Microbispora sp. ZYX-F-249: one gene and its partner. The protein of the gene in region 2 interacts with the protein of the main gene of each other region in a pairwise test. Links are inferred from orthologs where the notes say so. Each region holds a gene or a part of one and is shown on either strand. Other genes may lie near its edges.

Evidence for each region.
Region 1: the proteins of nth (region 2) and aceE interact in binary tests that used the Escherichia coli proteins (3 or more experiments, as listed by UniProt). The link is inferred for Microbispora sp. ZYX-F-249 from one-to-one orthologs.

The regions. Positions count from the first base shown.
Region 1 is NZ_JBDJAW010000070.1:130-6,965, forward strand. The notes cover bases 2,008-5,256. They hold aceE (pyruvate dehydrogenase (acetyl-transferring), homodimeric type), read right to left. Parts: upstream 4,908-5,256; coding sequence 2,208-4,907; downstream 2,008-2,207. Also shown: AAH991_RS38330 (serine protease), read right to left, coding at 99-1,991; AAH991_RS38340 (DUF1918 domain-containing protein), read left to right, coding at 5,549-5,743; AAH991_RS38345 (YjbQ family protein), read left to right, coding at 5,754-6,161; AAH991_RS38350 (DUF3052 domain-containing protein), read left to right, coding at 6,303-6,731; AAH991_RS38355 (peroxiredoxin), read left to right, coding at 6,805-6,836. UniProt on the Escherichia coli protein: Component of the pyruvate dehydrogenase (PDH) complex, that catalyzes the overall conversion of pyruvate to acetyl-CoA and CO(2).
Region 2 is NZ_JBDJAW010000004.1:365,937-378,196, forward strand. Bases 1,685-4,653 are described here. They hold nth (endonuclease III), read right to left. Parts: upstream 3,554-4,653; coding sequence 2,816-3,553; downstream 1,685-2,815. Other genes in these bases: AAH991_RS08195 (MarP family serine protease), read right to left, coding at 1,685-1,987; AAH991_RS08200 (NUDIX hydrolase), read right to left, coding at 2,076-2,723; AAH991_RS08210 (Crp/Fnr family transcriptional regulator), read left to right, coding at 3,905-4,585; AAH991_RS08215 (MBL fold metallo-hydrolase), read right to left, coding at 4,582-4,653. Also shown: AAH991_RS08185 (alpha/beta fold hydrolase), read left to right, coding at 1-105; AAH991_RS08190 (DUF309 domain-containing protein), read left to right, coding at 401-787; more of AAH991_RS08195, read right to left, coding at 797-1,684; more of AAH991_RS08215, read right to left, coding at 4,654-5,373; AAH991_RS08220 (NUDIX hydrolase), read right to left, coding at 5,370-6,194; AAH991_RS08225 (RidA family protein), read right to left, coding at 6,292-6,753; Sp36 family protein, read right to left, coding at 6,753-6,905; ATPase BagA, read left to right, coding at 7,095-8,135; ATPase BagB, read left to right, coding at 8,172-9,311; AAH991_RS08245 (WhiB family transcriptional regulator), read right to left, coding at 9,360-9,656; AAH991_RS08250 (transglycosylase domain-containing protein), read left to right, coding at 9,915-12,161; AAH991_RS08255 (GatB/YqeY domain-containing protein), read right to left, coding at 12,248-12,260. UniProt on the Escherichia coli protein: DNA repair enzyme that has both DNA N-glycosylase activity and AP-lyase activity. The DNA N-glycosylase activity releases various damaged pyrimidines from DNA by cleaving the N-glycosidic bond, leaving an AP (apurinic/apyrimidinic) site.

The DNA of each region.
Region 1 (6,836 bases), on a different replicon or contig from region 2:
GCCGGGCGCACCATCAGGTGCGCCCGGCCCTTGTGGTTCGCGGGTGTTCGCTTGAGGGGGATGCGCGGGAGGGTGGGGGCCACCCTCCCGCCCGGCCGTCACGCCTCCGGCTGACGGTGCTGAAGCTGGCGGCGCAGCTCGGCGATCTCCCGCTCCAGGTCGGCGACGTCCGGCGCGCCGGCGTCGGCCGGGGCCTGGCCCGGTGCGGCGTGCGGCCGCTGCCGGCCGTAGGGCGCGGGACGCACGTACTGCGTCGCTCCGTCGGGCCGCTGCGGGTCGTAGCCCGCGCCCGGCCGCTGCCGGTCGTGGCCGTCCGGGCGCTGCTCGTAGCCGTCCGGGCGCTGCTCGTAGCCGCCGGGGCGCGGCGCCTCGTAGCCTCCGGCCGTCCGCGCCGGCCCGCCGGCCGGCGGCAGGCTCTGCGGCTGCCAGCCCTGGGGCAGCACCTGGCCGTTCACCGGCTGCCGGTCGTAGCCGCCGCCGACCTGGGCCGGGTAACCGCCGCCGGAGTTCGGCCCGGGATAGGGGCCGCCGTACGCGGGCGAGGGCGCGTGGCCCTGCGGGGAGGCGGGATCCTTCTTGCGCCTGCGCATGAGGAGCAGCAGCAGGAGGCCGCCGCCGACCAGGATCAGCACACCGGCGCCGACGGCGACCCACACCCACATCGGCTGCGGGGTCTCGTCCTTGCCCGAGGAGATCGCCTGCTGGGAGTCGGTGATGTACTTGGCGACGTACGGGTGACTCGGGAACAGCGCCTGGACCTCGCGGAACTTCGGCAGCGCGTCCTTGTAGTGCCGCTGGAAGAAGTCGTCGAGCGCCTCGTTGTACTTCGTCGTGGTCAGCGACGCGGAGGGCCTGACGTTCTTCTCGTTGAGCTTCTCCTTGATGATCGAGACCGGGAGCACGAAGCTCTCGTTCTCCGACGCCTCGCCGTTCTCGCTCACGGTGCCGGCGATGAGCATGCCGACGACCTTGCCCGCCCGGCTGAACACCGGACCACCGGAGTTGCCGTGGTAGGAGGGCGCCTGCGTCTGGATGTACGGCACGCCTTCCTGCGTGCTGCGCTTGGCGTTGTACGGCCCCTCGGTGAGCGCGGGGTCGAGCTTGGACTCGACGCTGAACCAGGGCGTGTTGGTCACCAGGCCGGGGAAGCCGCTGATGTAGAGCGTGTCACCGGTCTGCACGTCGGCGTCCTCGCCGAGCGGCACGGTCGGCAGGTTCTGCTGACCGTTGACCTTGAGCAGGGCGAAGTCCTTGCCCGGGTAGCTCTCACCGACCGAGACCAGCTCGGCCGGGACCTCCTTGGCCGTCTTGTCGACACCGCCGCCGGGCAGGCTCTGCAGGACCGACAGGCTCTTCTGCAGGCCGCGGATCTCCAGGTGGGTGCTGTTGAAGGTGACGTAGATCTGCTGGACGAGCTCGATCATCTCCTTGTCGGCCTCGAAGTTCCGCAGGGCGTTGATCATGTCCTTCGCGTCCTGCTTGTTGAACTTCTCCAGCGCCTGCTGCGCGAAGGTCTGCGACAGCTCCTGGTCGCTCATCTGCACGCAGTGCGCGCCGGTGACCATGTAGCCGTCGGGAGTGACCCACCAGCCCGTGCACATGCCGCCGACCTGGGCCTTGACCGTGCGCTCCGGGCCGACCGGCTGAAGGTACCGGTCGACGTCGGACGCCACGCGCTGGAAGAGGAACTTGGCGATGCTCCGCTCGTCGGAGGGGATCTTGCCGGCGAGCACGGCCTGCGTGGCCTCGTTGGTCAGCTGGTCCCACGCGGCCTCCTTGGCCTGGCTGCTCGGGACGACGACCTCGCCGGAGTAGGTGATGCTGGTGAGCTGCACGGCCGGGTGGGTGCGAGCGGCCAGCCGGGTGCCGACGGGGACCTCGTCCCCGGTGTCCGCCGAAGCGGGAGCGGCGGTGACGAGCAGGGCGAAAGCCGCGATCGCGGCCATCCCCCCGGTCAGTCTGCCGAAGTATTTCCTGAGATTTCCATCCACGGCAGCAAGCGTGATGGAACGGTCTTGTTTCTTGCTTGGAGGTGGCTTGGGACGGGCGGGTACCGCAGTGCAAGTCCTCTTCGCGAGCCGCTCACGTGCGGTGGGACGCGATCGGCGAGGGCCTTCCGGTGGAGGTCCCGTGGGCGCGGGGCGCCGAAGGTGCGGGAAACGACGGCGGCCCCCGCCGGAGCGGGGGCCGCCGGACGGATCCGCGGGTCAGACGCCCATCGACTGGGTGTCGTTGGTCTCCCGGGTCTGCTGGGCCGACACCTCGGTCACCCCGTTCTTGAGGTGGTAGCGGGCGACGGCCTCCTGCAGGACCTCGGCCTTGACCTCGCCGCGCCGCACGAGCTGGGTCAGCACCGCCAGCGTGATCGAGGCCGCGTCCACGTGGAAGTGGCGGCGCAGCGCCGAGCGCGTGTCCGACAGGCCGAAGCCGTCGGTCCCGAGCGAGGACCAGTCACCCGGCACCCACTGGGCGATCTGGTCCGGGACGGCGCGCATGTAGTCGCTGACGCCCACGAACGGCCCCGCCACGCCCGACAGCTTGCTGGTCACGTACGGCACGCGCTGCTCGGCGTCGGGGTTGAGCAGGTTGTGCTCCTCGGCGGTGAGGGCGTCCCTGCGCAGCTCGCTCCAGGAGGTGGCCGACCAGACCGAGGCCGACACCCCCCAGTCCTCCGCCAGCATCCGCTGCGCCTCCAGCGCCCACGGGCCGGCGACGCCGGACACCAGGATGTTCGCCTTCGGCCCGTCGCCCGTCGCCGGGGCGTAGAGGTAGAGACCCTTGAGGATGCCCTCGACGTCCACGTTCTCCGGCTCGGCCGGCTGCGGGTAGGGCTCGTTGTAGACGGTCAGGTAGTAGAAGATGTCTTCGGGGTGCTCCCCGTACATCCTCCGCAGGCCGTCCTTGACGATGTGCGCGATCTCGAACGCCCACGCCGGGTCGTACGCCACGGCGGCGGGGTTGGTCGAGGCGATCAGCGGGGTGTGGCCGTCCTCGTGCTGCAGGCCCTCGCCGTTCAGCGTGGTGCGGCCGGCGGTGGCGCCGAGCAGGAAGCCGCGGCCCATCTGGTCGCCCAGCTGCCACATCTGGTCGGCGGTCCGCTGGAACCCGAACATCGAGTAGAAGATGTAGACCGGGATCATGTGCTCGCCGTGCGTGGCGTACGACGTGCCCGCCGCGAGGACCGAACCCATCGAGCCGGCCTCGCTGATGCCCTCGTGCAGGATCTGACCCTCGGTCGACTCCTTGTACGACAGCAGCAGCTCGCGGTCGACCGCCTCGTACGTCTGCCCATGGGGCGAGTAGATCTTGGCGGTCGGGAACATCGCGTCCACACCGAACGTGCGGGCCTCGTCCGGGATGATCGGCACGAACCTGGCGCCGATCTCCTTGTCGCGCATGAGGTCCTTGAGCAGGCGGACGAACGCCATGGTCGTGGCGACGTTCTGCTTGCCCGAACCCTTGCGCAGGCCGGAGTAGACGGGGTCGCCGGGGAGCTTGAGCGGCTTGGCGCGTACTACCCGCTTGGGCAGGTAGCCGCCGAGCGCCGCCCGGCGCTCCTTCATGTAGGCGATCTCGTCGTTGTCCTCGCCCGGGTGGAAGTAGGGCGGGAGGTCGGCCTCGAGGTCCTTGTCCGGGATGGGCAGGTAGAGCCGGTCGCGGAACTCCTTGAGCTCGGCCTTGCTCATCTTCTTCATCTGGTGCGTGGCGTTGCGCGCCTCGAAGTCCTTGCCGAGCGTCCAGCCCTTGATCGTCTGGGCCAGGATGACGGTCGGCTGGCCGACGTGCTCGCGGGCCGCCTTGAACGCGGCGTACACCTTGCGGTAGTCGTGGCCGCCGCGCGACAGCTTGCGGATGTCGTCGTCGGTCATGTGCTCGACCATCTTGCGCAGGCGCGGGTCGCCGCCGAAGAAGTTCTCCCGGATGTACGCGCCCGACTCGACCGAGTAGGTCTGGAACTGCCCGTCGGGCGTGGTGTTCATCTGGTTGACCAGCACGCCGTCGACGTCGGCCGCCAGCAGCGGGTCCCAGTCACGGCCCCAGACGACCTTGATGACGTTCCAGCCGGCGCCGCGGAAGTACGACTCCAGCTCCTGGATGATCTTGCCGTTGCCGCGCACCGGGCCGTCGAGCCGCTGCAGGTTGCAGTTGATGACGAAGGTGAGGTTGTCGAGCTCCTCGCGCGCGGCCACGCCGATGGCGCCGAGCGACTCGGGCTCGTCCATCTCGCCGTCGCCGAGGAAGCACCAGACGTGGCTGCGGCTGGTGTCCTTGATCTGGCGGCTGAGCAGGTAGCGGTTGAACCGCGCCTGGTAGATGGCGCCGAGCGGGCCGAGGCCCATCGACACCGTGGGGAACTCCCAGAAGTCCGGCATCAGCCGCGGGTGCGGGTAGGACGGCAGGCCCTTGATCCCGTGGGACAGCTCCTGGCGGAACGCGTCGAGCTGAGCCGCGTCGAGACGGCCCTCCAGGAAGGCGCGGGCGTAGATGCCCGGGGCCGCGTGGCCCTGGATGAAGATCTGGTCGCCCGACTCCCCGTGGTCCTTGCCGCGGAAGAAGTGGTTGAAGCCCACCTCGTAGAGCGAGGCCGCGGACGCGTAGGTGGCGATGTGGCCGCCGACGTTGGTCCGCGCGTTGGCACGGGTGACCATGACCGCCGCGTTCCAGCGGATGTAGGCCCGGATGCGGCGCTCGACGTACTCGTCCCCGGGGAACCAGGGTTCACGCTCCGGGGGAATGGTGTTGATGTAGTCCGTGCTCCGCAGGCCGGGCACGCCGACCTGGTGTTCGCGGGCGCGCTCGAGCAGCCGGAGCATCAGGTAGCGGGCCCGGGTGCGGCCCTCGGTCTTGATGACGTTGTCGAGCGATTCGAGCCATTCGTTGGTCTCGCTCGGATCGACATCAGGCAACTGGCTGGGTAGGCCGTCACTGATGATCGAAAAACGCTGGCGTCCGGAAGCCACTGGGTCTCGCCTTCCGAGATGGACTTTGTCTCGTCGAGTCTGTTACGTCTGTGTTGCCTGCTGCGATGCGGTGAGCACTTGATCGCGGCGTTGCGGGTCGTCTTCCATCCTGTCTCGTCATACCGGAAAGCGCATCTCTACTCCCCGGTAACCGGACCGTCCGCGCTGGCTGCGGGGTAGGTCTTGGCCTAGACCACCGATGGTAGGACGATTTTTACTCACCATCCATTCCCGGTCACCGCCGGGGGCACCCCAACGGCCATCGGCGCCACATCGTGCCTGGTCGGAGCCTCCCTACCCGGTCTGCTCCCGGCCTACCCGGCAGGCGTGGCGGATTCCCCGCGACGGCGGGGACGGCGCCGTCCGGGAGCGCTCCCGCCGCCGTCTCCGGAACCATCCGCACCGCGCGTCGCCCGTCTCCGGCGGCGTTCACGGGACCCGGATACGCGCCGGGCCGCGCTCCAGCCGGGGGCCTCGCGGCTGCGTAACGTTTTGGTATGAGTTGTCCCTCCCTCTGTGGAGGGGAGGGTTTCTGCTCTTTCCAGGTGGCGATAGCCGTACCAGGCTCTGGAGAGAGGGGGATCGAGATGCACGCAACGGTAGGGGACCGGCTGGTGGTGCACGGCGCGGTAGTGGGCGACCACGAGAAGCACGGTGTCATCGTCGAGGTCCGCGGCCCGGAGGGCGGCCCGCCGTTCCTGGTGAAGTACGAGGACGGGCACGAGGCGCTCGTCTTCCCCGGTCCGGACGCCGTCGTCCTCCCAGCTCAGCGCGAATCGTAATATCGCGGATGTGAAATCGACGGTGATCGAGGTACGGACCGGCGCGCGGGAACGCGTGCACGACATGACGAAGGAGTGCGCCGATTTCGCGCGCGAGTGCGGGGGAGACGGGCTGCTGCACGTCTTCGTCCCGCACGCGACGGCGGGCGTGGCACTGCTGGAGCTCGGCTCCGGCAGCGACGAGGACCTGCTCGCCGCTCTGGGCGACCTGCTGCCGGCGGACGACCGGTGGCGGCATGCGCACGGCTCCCGTGGGCACGGGAGGTCGCATGTCATGCCCGCCTTCATTCCGCCGTACGCCACCGTTCCCGTCCTCGGAGGCAGGCTGGCGCTGGGGACCTGGCAGTCGGTCGCCCTGATCGACCTCAACGTCGACAACCCCGACAGGCGTGTACGTTTGTCGTTTTTGACCGATTAAGAGATAACGGTGCGGGTCACCCGCCGTGGCGACCGTTGACGACTACGGGTCGCAGCGTGTGGACTGTGCCGAAGCATGGCTCTCAACGAGCCAGGACAACCGCAGACATGGGCGGGGTCACCCCAAGCAGGAGGGATGAACGTGAGCGCGACCGCGGGTCAGGCGCAGGACGAGCGCGGCCTGGCCGAACGACTCGGCCTCAAAGCCGGTCAGGTGGTGCAGGAGGTCGGCTGGGACGAGGACTGCGACGAGGCGCTGCGCCAGTCCATCGAGGAGCTGACCGGCAACGAGCTGGTGGACGAGGACTACGACGACGTCGTCGACGTGGTGCTGCTCTGGTGGCGTGACGGCGACGGCGACCTCTTTGACGCCCTGAGCGACGCGATGACCGCTCTCGCCGACGGAGGCCAGATCTGGCTGCTGACCCCCAAGGCGGGGCGTGACGGCCACGTGGAGCCCAGCGACATCGGTGAGGACGCGGCGACCGCGGGCCTGTCGCAGACGAGCAGCGTGAGCGCCGCCAGGGACTGGTCGGGCACGAGGCTCGTCGCCCCGAAGGCCCGCCGCTGAGAATTGCCCTGCCGTACGGCCCGGGGATGCCGTACGGCAGGATGATGGGCGGACACCTGGGGAGGGACTGCTCATGGCGATAGAGGTCGGGCAGCGGGCTCCGGA
Region 2 (12,260 bases):
TGGCGGCTGATCGAGGGCGCCGGGCATTTCCCGCACGAGGAGCGGCCCGAGCAGTTCAACGCCGAGCTCATCTCCTGGCTCTCCGACCCCGAACCCGACCGCTGAGACGCCGGACGGCGCCCCGCCCCCCGCAGCCGTCCTCCCCCGCAGCCATGACCGGCTGCCGGATCGACACCCGTGATCTTGTAGAAGATAGTAGAAATGTGCCCTGAAGTGGCCCAACTTCCTGGTTGATCTAGGATGCTCCAGGAGATCGCCGGCGCTTCGGCCGCCCTGAACCGCCCACGCGCCCTGCGGAGAGATCATGCGTGACCGTGACGAAGCGGGCCGCCCCCGCAATGCACGTCCTCGCGACGAGTACGGCAGGCCGCTCCCCAGAGGCACCGAGGGAGTACCCAGGGTGCCGGACGACTACGCCCCCGCCGCCGGGGAGGCGCTGGAGGAGGCCAGGAAGCTGCTCGCCGCGGGCCGGCCGTTCCACGCCCACGAGGTGCTGGAGGCCCGCTGGAAGACCGGCCCGGCCGAGGAGCGCGAGCTGTGGCAGGGGCTCGCGCAGATATGCGTCGGCCTCACGCACATCCAGCGCGGCAACCTCGCCGGCGCCGCCGCCCTGCTGACCCGTGGATCCGCCCGGCTGGGCGCGTACGGCTCGACCCGGCCCTACGGACTCGACCTGCGGGCCCTGGCCGTGGAGGCCGACGCGATCACGGCCGTCCTCGACGAGGGGAACGCCGACGCCGGCTCCGCCGTCTCCGCCATCCTCGCCCGCCTGACCCCCGGCGAATAGCCCGGCGCGTCAGTCGCAGTCCTGCGTGCCTACACGGACCACGGCGGCGCTACCGTCCTTCGCGTCGGGCATGACCTCCTCCGCCGTGAGGGCGAAGCCCGTCTCCGGCTGGTCCGTCGCGGCGGCGAAGATCACTCCGAGCACGCGGCCCTCCGGACTCAGCAGTGGCCCGCCCGAGTTGCCGGGCTGGACCTTGCCCCTGATGGCATAGACCTCGCGCTCCACCTTGCGCTGGTTGTAGATGTCGTACGACTCGGCGCGCTGCTTGACCCTGACGCGCGCGGCGCGCGGTGTGAAGGGTTGTCCCTTCGGGTACCCGGCGATGATCGCGCTGTCGCCCTTCTCGGCGGTCATGTCGAAGCGCAGCGCGCCGATCGGGAGGTCCTGGACGAACAGCACCGCGATGTCGCGCTCGGGGTTGTACAGCACGACCCGGGCGTCGTACTGGTTGCCGTCGTAGTCGGTCACCCGCAGCCCCTCCGTGACGCCGGCGACGACGTGGGCGTTGGTCATGATCCGCTGCCGGGCGTAGACGAACCCGGTCCCCTCGATGCGCTTGCGGCAGCTCGGTGCGGTGCCCTGCACCTTGACGATCGCCCTGCGGGCCCGGACGAGGGCGGGACTGCCGTTGATCAGGCTCTGGTCCGGCGGCGGCACGTTCTGGCCGCCGATGGAGGTGATGACCTGCGGCCACTCCGAGGTGCTGACGAAGTCCCTGAATTGCTTCTGCAGCGCTCCCACGCCGTCCGGGATGGCGTCGTCGACGCTCTGCCAGATCACCGAGCCGTTGATCTGGTCCTTGACCAGCGGCTGACCGATGCTCATCGAGACCATCAGGGAGCCGATCAACCAGGCGATGGCCAGAACCGACAGGCCGCTGGCGACCGAGCCGCCGAAGGCGTCGACCGCCTTGGCTGGCTCCCACGTGACGTGGCTACGGGCCATGGCGCCGATGGTGGAGGACGCGAACTGCCCGACGGTGGCCGTCAGGAAGACGATGACGATGGCTAACAGGGCCCGCTCGATGTCGCCGCTGACGATCGCTCCCGCCAGGGGTGGCGCGATGAACAACCCCAGGATGGCGCCGCCGACGAATCCGATGAAGCTGAAGGCCCCGATGATGAAGCCCTGCCGGTAGCCCGACACCGCGAAGGCCACCACCAGGCCGATCAGGATGAGATCCAGAAGATCGCCGCGCACAGTTTCCACGGTATAGGCACGCCAGTCGTCGTGTGCGGGCGTCTGCCGGGTCTCGTCGCCATACGCGGCGTACGAGCACTCCGCCGGCTCAGCCCCGCGCGGCCAGGTTGACGACCTCGGGAGGAAGATCCTCGACACGTGAGCGGTCCCAGGGGCGCTCGAAGCCGGCCGCCGTGAGCACGCCGTCCAGCACCCCGGCGGTGAAGCCCCACACGAGCAGGCCGCGTACGCGGAACGCCACGGAGGGGGCGATGCCGCGCGGGTGACGCAGCCGCAGCCGGTTGGCCGGGTCGACCAGCTCCGCGACCGGGACCCGCTCGACGGCCTCGACCTCGTCGGGAGACGCGGCGTGCACGGCGCAGGGCGTGTGCCACCAGGCGAGCACGGGCGTCACCCGGTTGTCGCTGCGCCATACGTAGAGCTCCGGCATTGTCCCGACGACCTCGACGCCGGCGGGGTCGAGTCCGGTCTCCTCCTGCGCCTCCCGCAGCGCGGCGCCGATCGGGCCGTCGTCCCCGGGATCGACGCCGCCGCCGGGGAACGCGGGCTGGCCGGCGTGCACGCGGCCCTTCGAACTGCGCTGGATGAGCAGGATGTCGGGGCCTTCCGGCCCCTCGCCGAACAGCAACAGCACCGCGGCCGAGCGGCCGGAGCCGTTCGCCGGCGGCCGCAACGCGGTGGGGACAGGGCTGTGCGCTGCCTTCGCGGCCAGCTCCGTCAGCCAAGCGGGAGCCACGACCACCTCCACATCGTCACACGGGGCACAAGCAGGCCCAGGCGTGCCGTACAACCACGGAAGAACGTCCGAGCTTCCCGATCACCGCGGATTCACGAGAACGGGCCCGGACGCACCAGCTTGCGCGCCTCGTCCGGGTCGGTGGGGCCGGTGCCGTACGACGGGCAGAGCGCGGCGAGGGGGCACACGCCGCAGGCGGGCTTGCGCGCGTGGCAGATGCGGCGGCCGTGCCAGATCAGCCGATGTGACAGCATCGTCCATTCGGACTTGGGAATCAGCTCGCCGACCTCGTGCTCGATCTTCACCGGATCGGTCTCGGCCGTCCAGGCGAAGCGCCTGGTCAGCCGCTGGAAGTGCGTGTCGACGGTGATGCCGGGGACGTCGAAGGCGTTGCCGAGCACGACGTTCGCGGTCTTGCGGCCTACGCCGGGGAGCTTGACCAGGTCGGCCAGCTTGCCCGGAACCTCCCCCTTGTGGTGTTCACAAAGGGCCTGCGCCATCCCGATGATGCTGTTGGCCTTCGCCCGGAAGAAGCCGGTCGACTTGATGATCTCCTCGAGTTCGGCCCGATCGGCACCGGCGTAGTCGGCCGCGGTCCGGTACTTCGCGAAGAGCACCGGCGTGACCATGTTGACTCTCTTGTCCGTGCACTGCGCCGAGAGGATCGTGGCGACCAGCAGCTCCAGAGGGTTGCCGAAGTCGAGTTCGCAATGGGCGTCGGGGTAGGTCTCGGCCAGAATCCGGTTGATCCGCCGCGCCCGCCGCACCAGCCCCAGGCGGGTCTCGGCCTGGCGCTGACGCCGTCGGGGAGCGGCCGTGTTCGTCGCCATGCCGCAAGCGTAGGGCCTCGGACGACCGCCCATCCCACGGTCCGCCGCGACGGGAACCTTGTCACACATGCCACATATGCGGCCTGTATTTGCCAATTTGTCCCTACGCTGCGCAATACACTGAGCCCGTAGGGGGACGTCCGGCCGCCCGAGCCGGTCGAGCGCGCAATGGGCGTAAGGATAGGTTTCCGCCAAGATTGTGTTGTTTCGCCAGGCACCACGCACACGACTGCGAGCCGGGATCGACGCCATGCCACGCAACGGGACACCCCGTAATGCGTCGCGGAAGGCGTGGGTCACAATGGCTAGCACGGAGCCGGCGACCGAGCGCGCCCGCAGCAAGGAGGCACCGTGAGCACCGAGGAAGTACTGAGCAAGGCGCCGCTGTTCTCCGCGCTCGACCGCGAGAGCGCCGCGGCTCTGCGTGCGAGCATCACCGAGGTGGAGCTGCCCAAGGGCCGCACCCTCTTCAGTGAGAACGAGACGGGCGACCGGCTCTACGTCGTGCTCGAGGGCAAGATCAAGCTGGCGCGCACCGCCCCCGACGGCCGGGAGAACCTGCTGAGCGTGCTCGGCCCCGGCGAGATGTTCGGCGAGCTGTCGCTGTTCGACCCGCGGCCGCGTACGGCCTCGGCGATCGCGCTGACCGACGTGCGCCTGGCGGGGCTGGGCCACGACGACCTGCGGCCGTGGCTGACCGGCCGGCCCGAGGTCGCCCTCCACCTGCTGCGTGCCCTGGCCCAGCGGCTGCGCCGTACGAACGACGTGCTCGCGGACCTCGTCTTCACCGACGTCCCGGGGCGTGTCGCCAAGCAGCTCCTCGACCTGGCCGACCGTTTCGGGCAGAAGACCGACGACGGCATCCGGGTGCACCACGACCTCACCCAGGAGGAGCTCGCCCAGCTCGTGGGCGCCTCACGGGAGACGGTCAACAAGGCCCTGGCCGACTTCGCCCAGCGCGGCTGGCTGCGCATCGAGGCCAAGGCCGTGGTGATCATGGACAGGGAGCGGCTCTACAACCGCTCGCGCTAAAGGTTCTTCAGGTAGTCGAGCTGGGCCGCCACCGACATCTCGGCGGCCGGCCACAGCGTCCTGTCCACCTCGGCGTAGACCATCTCGACGATCTCGCGGGCGTCTCTCGCGCCGTTGCGGATCGCCTCGCGGATCTGCTCCAGCCGCTCACGCCGGTGGGCGATGTACGCGTCGAGCACCCCGGACGGGTCGGGCAGCACGGGCCCGTGGCCGGGCAGCAGCGCCGCGGCCTCCAGCATCTCGGCCCCCTGCCGCAGCCTGTCGAGGCTGCGCAGGTAGTCGCCGAGGTTCCCGTCGGGGGCGATCACGGTCGTGCCCCGGCCGAGGACGGTGTCGCCGGTGAGCATGGCCCGGTCGCCGGGCAGCCAGAAGCACAGCGAGTCGAACGAGTGGCCCGGCGTGCCGACGACCCGCACCTCCACGTCGCCGGCCGTGACGACGTCGCCGTCGCCCAGGCCCTCCTCGCCCAGACGGTGCCGGGGGTCGAGCGCCCGCACCGGCGCGCCCAGCATCCGCGCGAGCGTCCCCGCGCCCTCGCTGTGGTCGGAGTGGCCGTGCGTCAGCAGGACGGCGGTCACCCGGCGGCCGTCCACCCGCTCGGCGACCCGCCGCAGGTGGGCCTCGTCGTCGGGGCCGGGGTCGACGACCAGCACGGCCCGCTCCCCGCCGACGATCCACGTGTTGGTGCCGTCGAGGGTCATCGGCGACGGATTGGGCGCCAGCACGTTCACGGCGCTCGCCGTGCCCGCGCCGTCCGGTCCCTCCACGGGGATGCGCAGCCCGCTCACTCGCCCGTCTCTCCTGTCTCGGGGAACATCAGCACCATCCGCCCGTCCACCTCGGCGGGTTCCGGCAGGACGGTCGTGATCGACCGGGGGCAGGCGAGCACGTCGCCGGCCGACTCGAACGCCGCCATCTCGGCCAGCGTCCGGAAGGTGGGCGGCAGCAGGTGCGCCGTGCCCGCCCTCGCGGCGGCCAGCGCGTCCCGCGGCCGCATCCAGGCGACCCCCGACGCCTCCCCGCCCACGTCACGCGTACGCTGCCCGGGGGGCAGGGCCGCCACGAAGAAGCGGGTGTCGAAGCGCCGGGGCTCCACGACCGGCGTGATCCAGTGCGCCCACGCCTTGAGCAGGTCGGACCTGAGCACGAGACCGCGCCGGTCGAGGAACTCGGCGAACGACAGCGTGCGCGCGATCAGCGCGAGGCGGTCGGCCTCCCAGCCGGGTCCGGTGGTGTCCGTCACCACCGCGTCCGGGCCGGGCCCGGCCAGGAGCACGCCCGACTCCTCGAACGTCTCGCGAACGGCGGCGCAGACGAGGCCCCGGGCCGTGCTCTCGTCGGCCCGGAAGACCTCGCCCCACTCGGCGGGCGAGGGGCCCGCCCAGGCCACGGCGTGATCGGCGTCCCGCGGGTCGACCGACCCGCCGGGGAACACGTAGGCGCCGGCGGCGAAGGCCATCGTGGCCGTGCGCCTGAGGAGGTACACCTCCAGGGGATCATCACGCAGCAGCACCACCGTGGCCGCGTCCCGGGCGGGGACGGGGGCCAGGCGGCCGGCGAGGATCTCCCGCGCCCGCTCGCCGACCTCGCCGGGCAGCGGAAACCCCATGAGGCCCTCCAGAACAACCATCGGTTCAACCGGCCCCATGCTCCCCCACGCCTTCGCGAGACCGCAAACCCCGGTTCCGGTGAGCCGGACGGACCCGTCAGCGGACCTCCGCGATGACCTCCACCTCGACCGGGGCGTCGAGCGGGAGGACGGCCACGCCGACCGCGCTCCGCGCGTGCCTGCCCGCCTCGCCGAACACCTCGCCGAGCAGTTCGCTGGCGCCGTTCACGACCTGCGGCTGCCCGGTGAAGCCGGGAGCGCTCGCGACGAACCCGACCACCTTCACGATCCGCACGACCTGCGACAGGTCGCCCACCAGGGCCTTGATGGCCGCCAGGGCGTTGACGGCGCAGATGCGCGCCTGTTCCTTGGCCTCCTCGGCCGACACCTCCGCGCCGACCTTGCCGGTGACGCCCAGCTCGCCCTTCACGAGCGGGAGCTGGCCGGAGGTGTAGACGTGGTCGCCCGTCCGTACGGCGGGCACGTACGCGGCCAGCGGGGGCACGACCTCGGGCAGCGTGAGCCCGAGCTCGGCGAGGCGCTCCTCCGGGGTCGCCATCACTTGGGCCGCTTCATGTAGGCGACCAACTGCTCCGGGTTGGGCCCCGGGATGACCGAGACGAGCTCCCACCCGTCTTCGCCCCAATTGTCCAGAATCTGCTTCGTCGCGTGCGTGAGCAGCGGCACGGTGACGTATTCCCACTTGGTCATGGCCAAAGGCTATCGAGGCGGGGCGTGCCCCGGGGTGCTCAGGAACGCGGTTCGGGCGGGAGCCCCGTTGGCGAACCCTTACCCGATCGGTCGCGGCGGGGGACGACCCCCGCGTATCGGCAGGTAACCCTTGGGTAGCCTTCCTCACGTGGGCGATTGCAGCAGGCACGCCGACGCGGAGGAGGCACGGTGAGTCAGCCGACCGGCGGTCGCGCCGGAAGCAACGGGGAGGCCCGTGACACCGACTGGGACGGCGTGCGCCTGCACGTGGTGAGCGGCAAGGGCGGCACCGGGAAGACCACGGTGGCCGCCGCGCTCGCGCTCGCCCTGGCGGCGGGCGGGCGCAAGGTGCTGCTCGTCGAGGTCGAGGGACGGCAGGGCATCGCCCAGGCGTTCGACCTGCCGCCGCTGCCGTACGAGGAGCGCAAGATCGCCGTCGCGCCCGGCGGCGGCGACGTGTACGCGCTGGCCGTCGACCCCGAAGAGGCGATGCTCGAATACCTCGAGATGTTCTACGGCATCAAGCGCGTGGGCAAGGCGCTGACCCGCATGGGCGTGGTCGACTTCGCCACGACCATCGCCCCCGGCCTGCGGGACGTCCTGGTCACCGGCAAGACCAGCGAGGCCGTACGGCGCCGCGACAAGCAGGGCCGGAGGGTGTACGACGCGGTGGTCATGGACGCGCCCCCGACCGGCCGCATCGCCCGCTTCCTGAACGTGACGCAGGAGGTCGCCGGGCTGGCCCGGGTCGGGCCCATCAAGAACCACGCCGACCTCGTACGGGGCGTCCTCGCCTCCCCGGAGACGGCGGTCCACTTCGTGACGCTGCTCGAGGAGATGCCCGTTCAGGAGACGCTGGACGGCATCGAGGAGCTGCGCTCGACCGGGCTTCCGGTCGGTGGCGTGTTCGTCAACATGGTGCGCCCCGCCGGGCTGCCCGAGGGCGTGCTGGAGGCGGCCGGCCAGGGCAGGTTCGACTCCGCCGAGCTCGCGCTCGGCCTCAAGGCGGCCGGGCTGACGGATGCCACGGCCGACGCGTCCGCGGTCGCCGAGGCGCTCGCCCGGGAGGTGACCGAGCACGCCCTGCGGACCGAGCTGGAGAAGCGGGAGCGCGTCACGCTGGAGGAGGCCGGCGCGCCGCGCTACGACCTGCCGCTGCTGCCCGACGGCGCCGACCTGGCCGGGCTCTACGAACTGGCCGACGCCCTGCGCGCCCAGGGTGTGGCGTGAACGACCGTATCGAGTGCATCGACGAGAGGCTGAGCTGTGACCAGGACGGCGCCCGCGCTGGACATCGACGCGATCTTGGATGATCCGGACACCCGGATCATCGTGTGCTGCGGCTCGGGCGGTGTCGGCAAGACCACGACGGCCGCGGCCCTCGGGCTGCGCGCCGCCGAGCGGGGCCGCTCGGTGGTCGTCCTGACCGTGGACCCCGCCAGGCGGCTCGCCCAGGCGATGGGCCTGACCGAGCTCGACAACACCCCTAGACGGGTCCACGGGGTGGACGGCGCCGGAGAGGCCGGCGGCGAGCTGCACGCGATGATGCTCGACATGAAGCGGACCTTCGACGAGATCATCGAGGCCCACGCCGACCCCGAGCGGGCCCGGCAGATCCTGACGAACCCCTTCTACCAGTCGTTGTCGTCCAGCTTCTCCGGCACGCAGGAGTACATGGCCATGGAGAAGCTGGGCCAGCTGCGCCGCTCGGACGAGTGGGACCTGATCGTGGTGGACACCCCGCCGTCGCGGTCGGCGCTCGATTTCCTCGACGCCCCCGAGCGTCTCGGGCGGTTCCTCGACGGCAGGCTGATCCGCATCCTCACGGCACCGGCCAAGGCCGGCGGACGCAGCGCGTTCAAGCTGCTCAACGCCGGCTTCGGGATGGTCGCGGGCATCCTGACCAAGGTCATCGGGGCCCAGGTGCTGCGGGACATCCAGATGTTCGTCACCGCGCTCGACGCGGTGTTCGGCGGCTTCCGGCAGCGCGCCGAACAGACGTACCGGCTGCTCCAGGCACCCGGCACCGCGTTCGTCGTCGTCGCCGCGCCGGAGCGCGACGCGATGCGCGAGGCGTCCTACTTCGTGGAGCGGCTGGCCGACGAGCGCATGCCGCTGGCCGGGCTCGTCGTCAACCGCGTGCACCGTCCGCTGGCGCCGTCGCTGTCGGCGGCGCGCAGCTCCGCCGCCGCCGAGGAGCTCGACGCCAGGGGCGAGCACGAGCTGACCGCCGCCGTGCTGCGGCTGCACGCCGGAAGGATGCAGCTCGCCGCCCGGGAGCGGCGCCAGCAGGAACACTTCACCTCGGCCCATCCGACGGTGCCCATCGCACAGGTGCCCGCGATGCCCGAGGACGTGCACGATCTGGCGGGACTGCGCCAGATCGGGCAACTCCTCGCGTCCTGAGGACATGTCGTCCGGCGTCCCGCTCCCCAGCGGGACGCCGCGCCGGGGTCAGCCGGCGATCAGCTCGTTCGTCCGCTCGTACTCTTCCTTGGCGGACTCCAGCAGGTCTCGCCAGGACTCCACGTCCGGCCTGCGCCTCAGCAGCGCGCGCCGTTCCCTCTCCGTCATCCCGCCCCACACCCCGAACTCGATGCGGTTGTCCAGCGCATCGGCGAGGCATTCGGTACGGACGGGGCATCCACGGCAGATGAGCTTGGCCCGGTTCTGTGCGGCGCCTTGCACGAAGAGTGCGTCAGGATCCGCACCTCGGCAGGCGGCACGGGAGGTCCAATCCGTGATCCACATGTTCGACCCCACTCCCCTTAGGTGGTCAGTCGTCGTTTCGGCCGACGGGCGCGGGCGTCGGGCCTCCTGGTTGCAGTAGCCGCAGAGGAGAAAGTACGCAAGGAAACGATCGAACCGACATACCCCGGGGGGACCAAATTCGTGCATGGTCATGTCAGGCCATGTGGCCGGGAATGACTAGTCCCCCCCTCGCGGGGGTAATGCGGTTGCGTGAGGTCGATGCCGGGAGAGCCGCCAAACGGACGTACCCTTGGTTCCGTGCAAGCTCACGGCAAAACTCTGGCATCCCGGACAGGTGCGGCCCTGCGTCTTGTCGGCGCCGCGGGCGTCGCGGGAGTGCTGGCGGCGGCGATTGCACTACCCGCCGTCGGCGGGGCCGGCGTCACGGTCAAATCGAGCATCGAGACCCTGAGCCTCAAGCCGGCGGACCTCGACGAACCGCCGCTGCCCGAGAAGACGGTCCTGCTCGACGCGGACGGCAAGCAGATCGCCCAGTTCTACTTCGAGAACCGGGAATCGGTCTCGATGGACCGCATCGCGCCGATCATGCGTAAGGCGATCGTGGCGATCGAGGACTTCCGCTTCTACGAGCACGGCCCGCTCGACGTCGAGGGCACCACCCGTGCGCTCGTCAAGAACCTCACGACCGGTGGGGTGACCCAGGGCGGCTCGTCCATCACCCAGCAGTACGTGAAGCAGGTCCTGTTCAACAAGGCGGAGACCGACGAGGAGAAGGCCGCCGCCGTCGCGCCGACCGTCGGGCGCAAGCTCAACGAGATCCGCTACGCGATGTCGATGGAGCAGAAGTACAGCAAGGACGAGATCCTCAACCGGTATCTCAACATCGCCTACTTCGGCGCCAGCGCGTACGGCATCGAGGCGGCGTCCAAGCGGTTCTTCGGCAAGCACGCCTCCGAGCTGAACCTGGCCGAGTCCGCGACGCTGGCGGGAGCCGTACAGGACCCGAACGCCACCGACCCCAACCGGGGCAAGACGTTCCGGGACCGGCTGCTGGCCCGCCGCAACGTCGTGCTCGACCGCATGGCCGAGCTGAAGATCATCACTGAGGCCGAGCGCGACGCGGCCAAGAAGAAGAAGCTGGGGTGGAAGGACAAGGAGATCCCCGGCGGCTGCGAGGAGAGCGACTACCCGTACTTCTGCCTGTACGTGCGCAACGAGATCCTCAACGACCCGCAGTTCGGCAAGACCAAGAAGGCCCGTCAGGACTTCCTGGCCCGCGGTGGCCTGACGATCCGCACCACGCTGAACCGGAAGATGCAGAAGGCCGCCGAGACGGCGATCAAGAAGTACGTCCACCCGTCCGACAAGCCCGTCGCCTCCGAGGCTCTGGTCGAACCGGGCACGGGTGCCATCAGGGCGATGGCCGCCAGCCGGAAGTTCGGCACCAGCAAGAAGAAGAACGAGATGTCGATCAACGTCGTGGCGGACGCGCTGCACGGCGGCGGCGCGGGCTTCCAGGCCGGATCGACCTTCAAGGTGTTCACGCTGCTCACCGCCTTGAAGGAGGGCTGGAAGATCAACGACGGCATCAGCACCGGCGCGACCTTCCAGGCCAGCGGCCCCTCGGCCTTCAAGGACTGCGACGGCAACCTGGTCGGTGACCCCCGGGGCGTCCAGCACAACTCCGAGGGCGGCAGCGGCGGATTCCTGACCCTGCAGACCGGCACCCTGAAGTCGGTGAACACCTTCTTCATGGCCTTGGAGCAGAGGGTGGGGCTCTGCGACGTCGTGAAGACCGCCAAGGACTTCGGCATCAAGCGGGCCGACGGCGCGAAACTGCGCGAGTTCCAGACGTTCACGCTCGGCTTCAACGAGATGGATCCGGTGACCGTGGCCACCGCGTACGCCGCCATCGCGGCGCGCGGGAAGTACTGCAAGCCCATGGCGATCACGGAGATCACCGACCGCTACAACAAGGTGACCTCGTTCAAGCCGTCCTGCAAGCAGGCCATCGAGTCCGAGATCGCGGACGCCGCCACCTACATCATGTCGGGCGTGTTCACCAAGGGCACCATGTCGGGCGTCGGCGGCATCGGCCGGGACGCCGCCGGCAAGACCGGTACCGGTGACCAGTCGCGCACCGTCTGGTTCGCCGGGTTCACCCCCGACCTCGCGGGCGCGGTCAGCCTCGGCGACCCGCGCGGCCCGATGCGGTATCCGCTCCCCGGACAGGTGATGGCGGGCCGGACGTACGGCTCGGTATTCGGCGCCACCGTCCCCGGCCCGATCTGGAAGGCCACCTTCCTGACGGCGCTCAAGGGCATCGAGCCCTCGTCGTTCGTGAAGCCGGACATGTCGAGGTTCGGCGGCTGCGCCCACCAGTGCGCGCCTCCGCCGAAGCCGAAGTCCGACCGCGGCGGCGGCGACGGCCGTGGCGGCGGTCCCGGCGGCGACGGCCCCGGTGGCGGACGCGGCGGCGGCAACGGCCGCGGTCCTGGTGGCGGTTTCGGCGGTGGCGACTCGCCGTTCGACCCGTTCAACTGATTCCGTCCGATGGGCCGCTCCCTCGCCGGGGAGCGGCCCATCGGCGTCTCAGCGCCAGGACCGCCGCCGTCTCGGCGCCCGGACCGCTACGCGGACAGA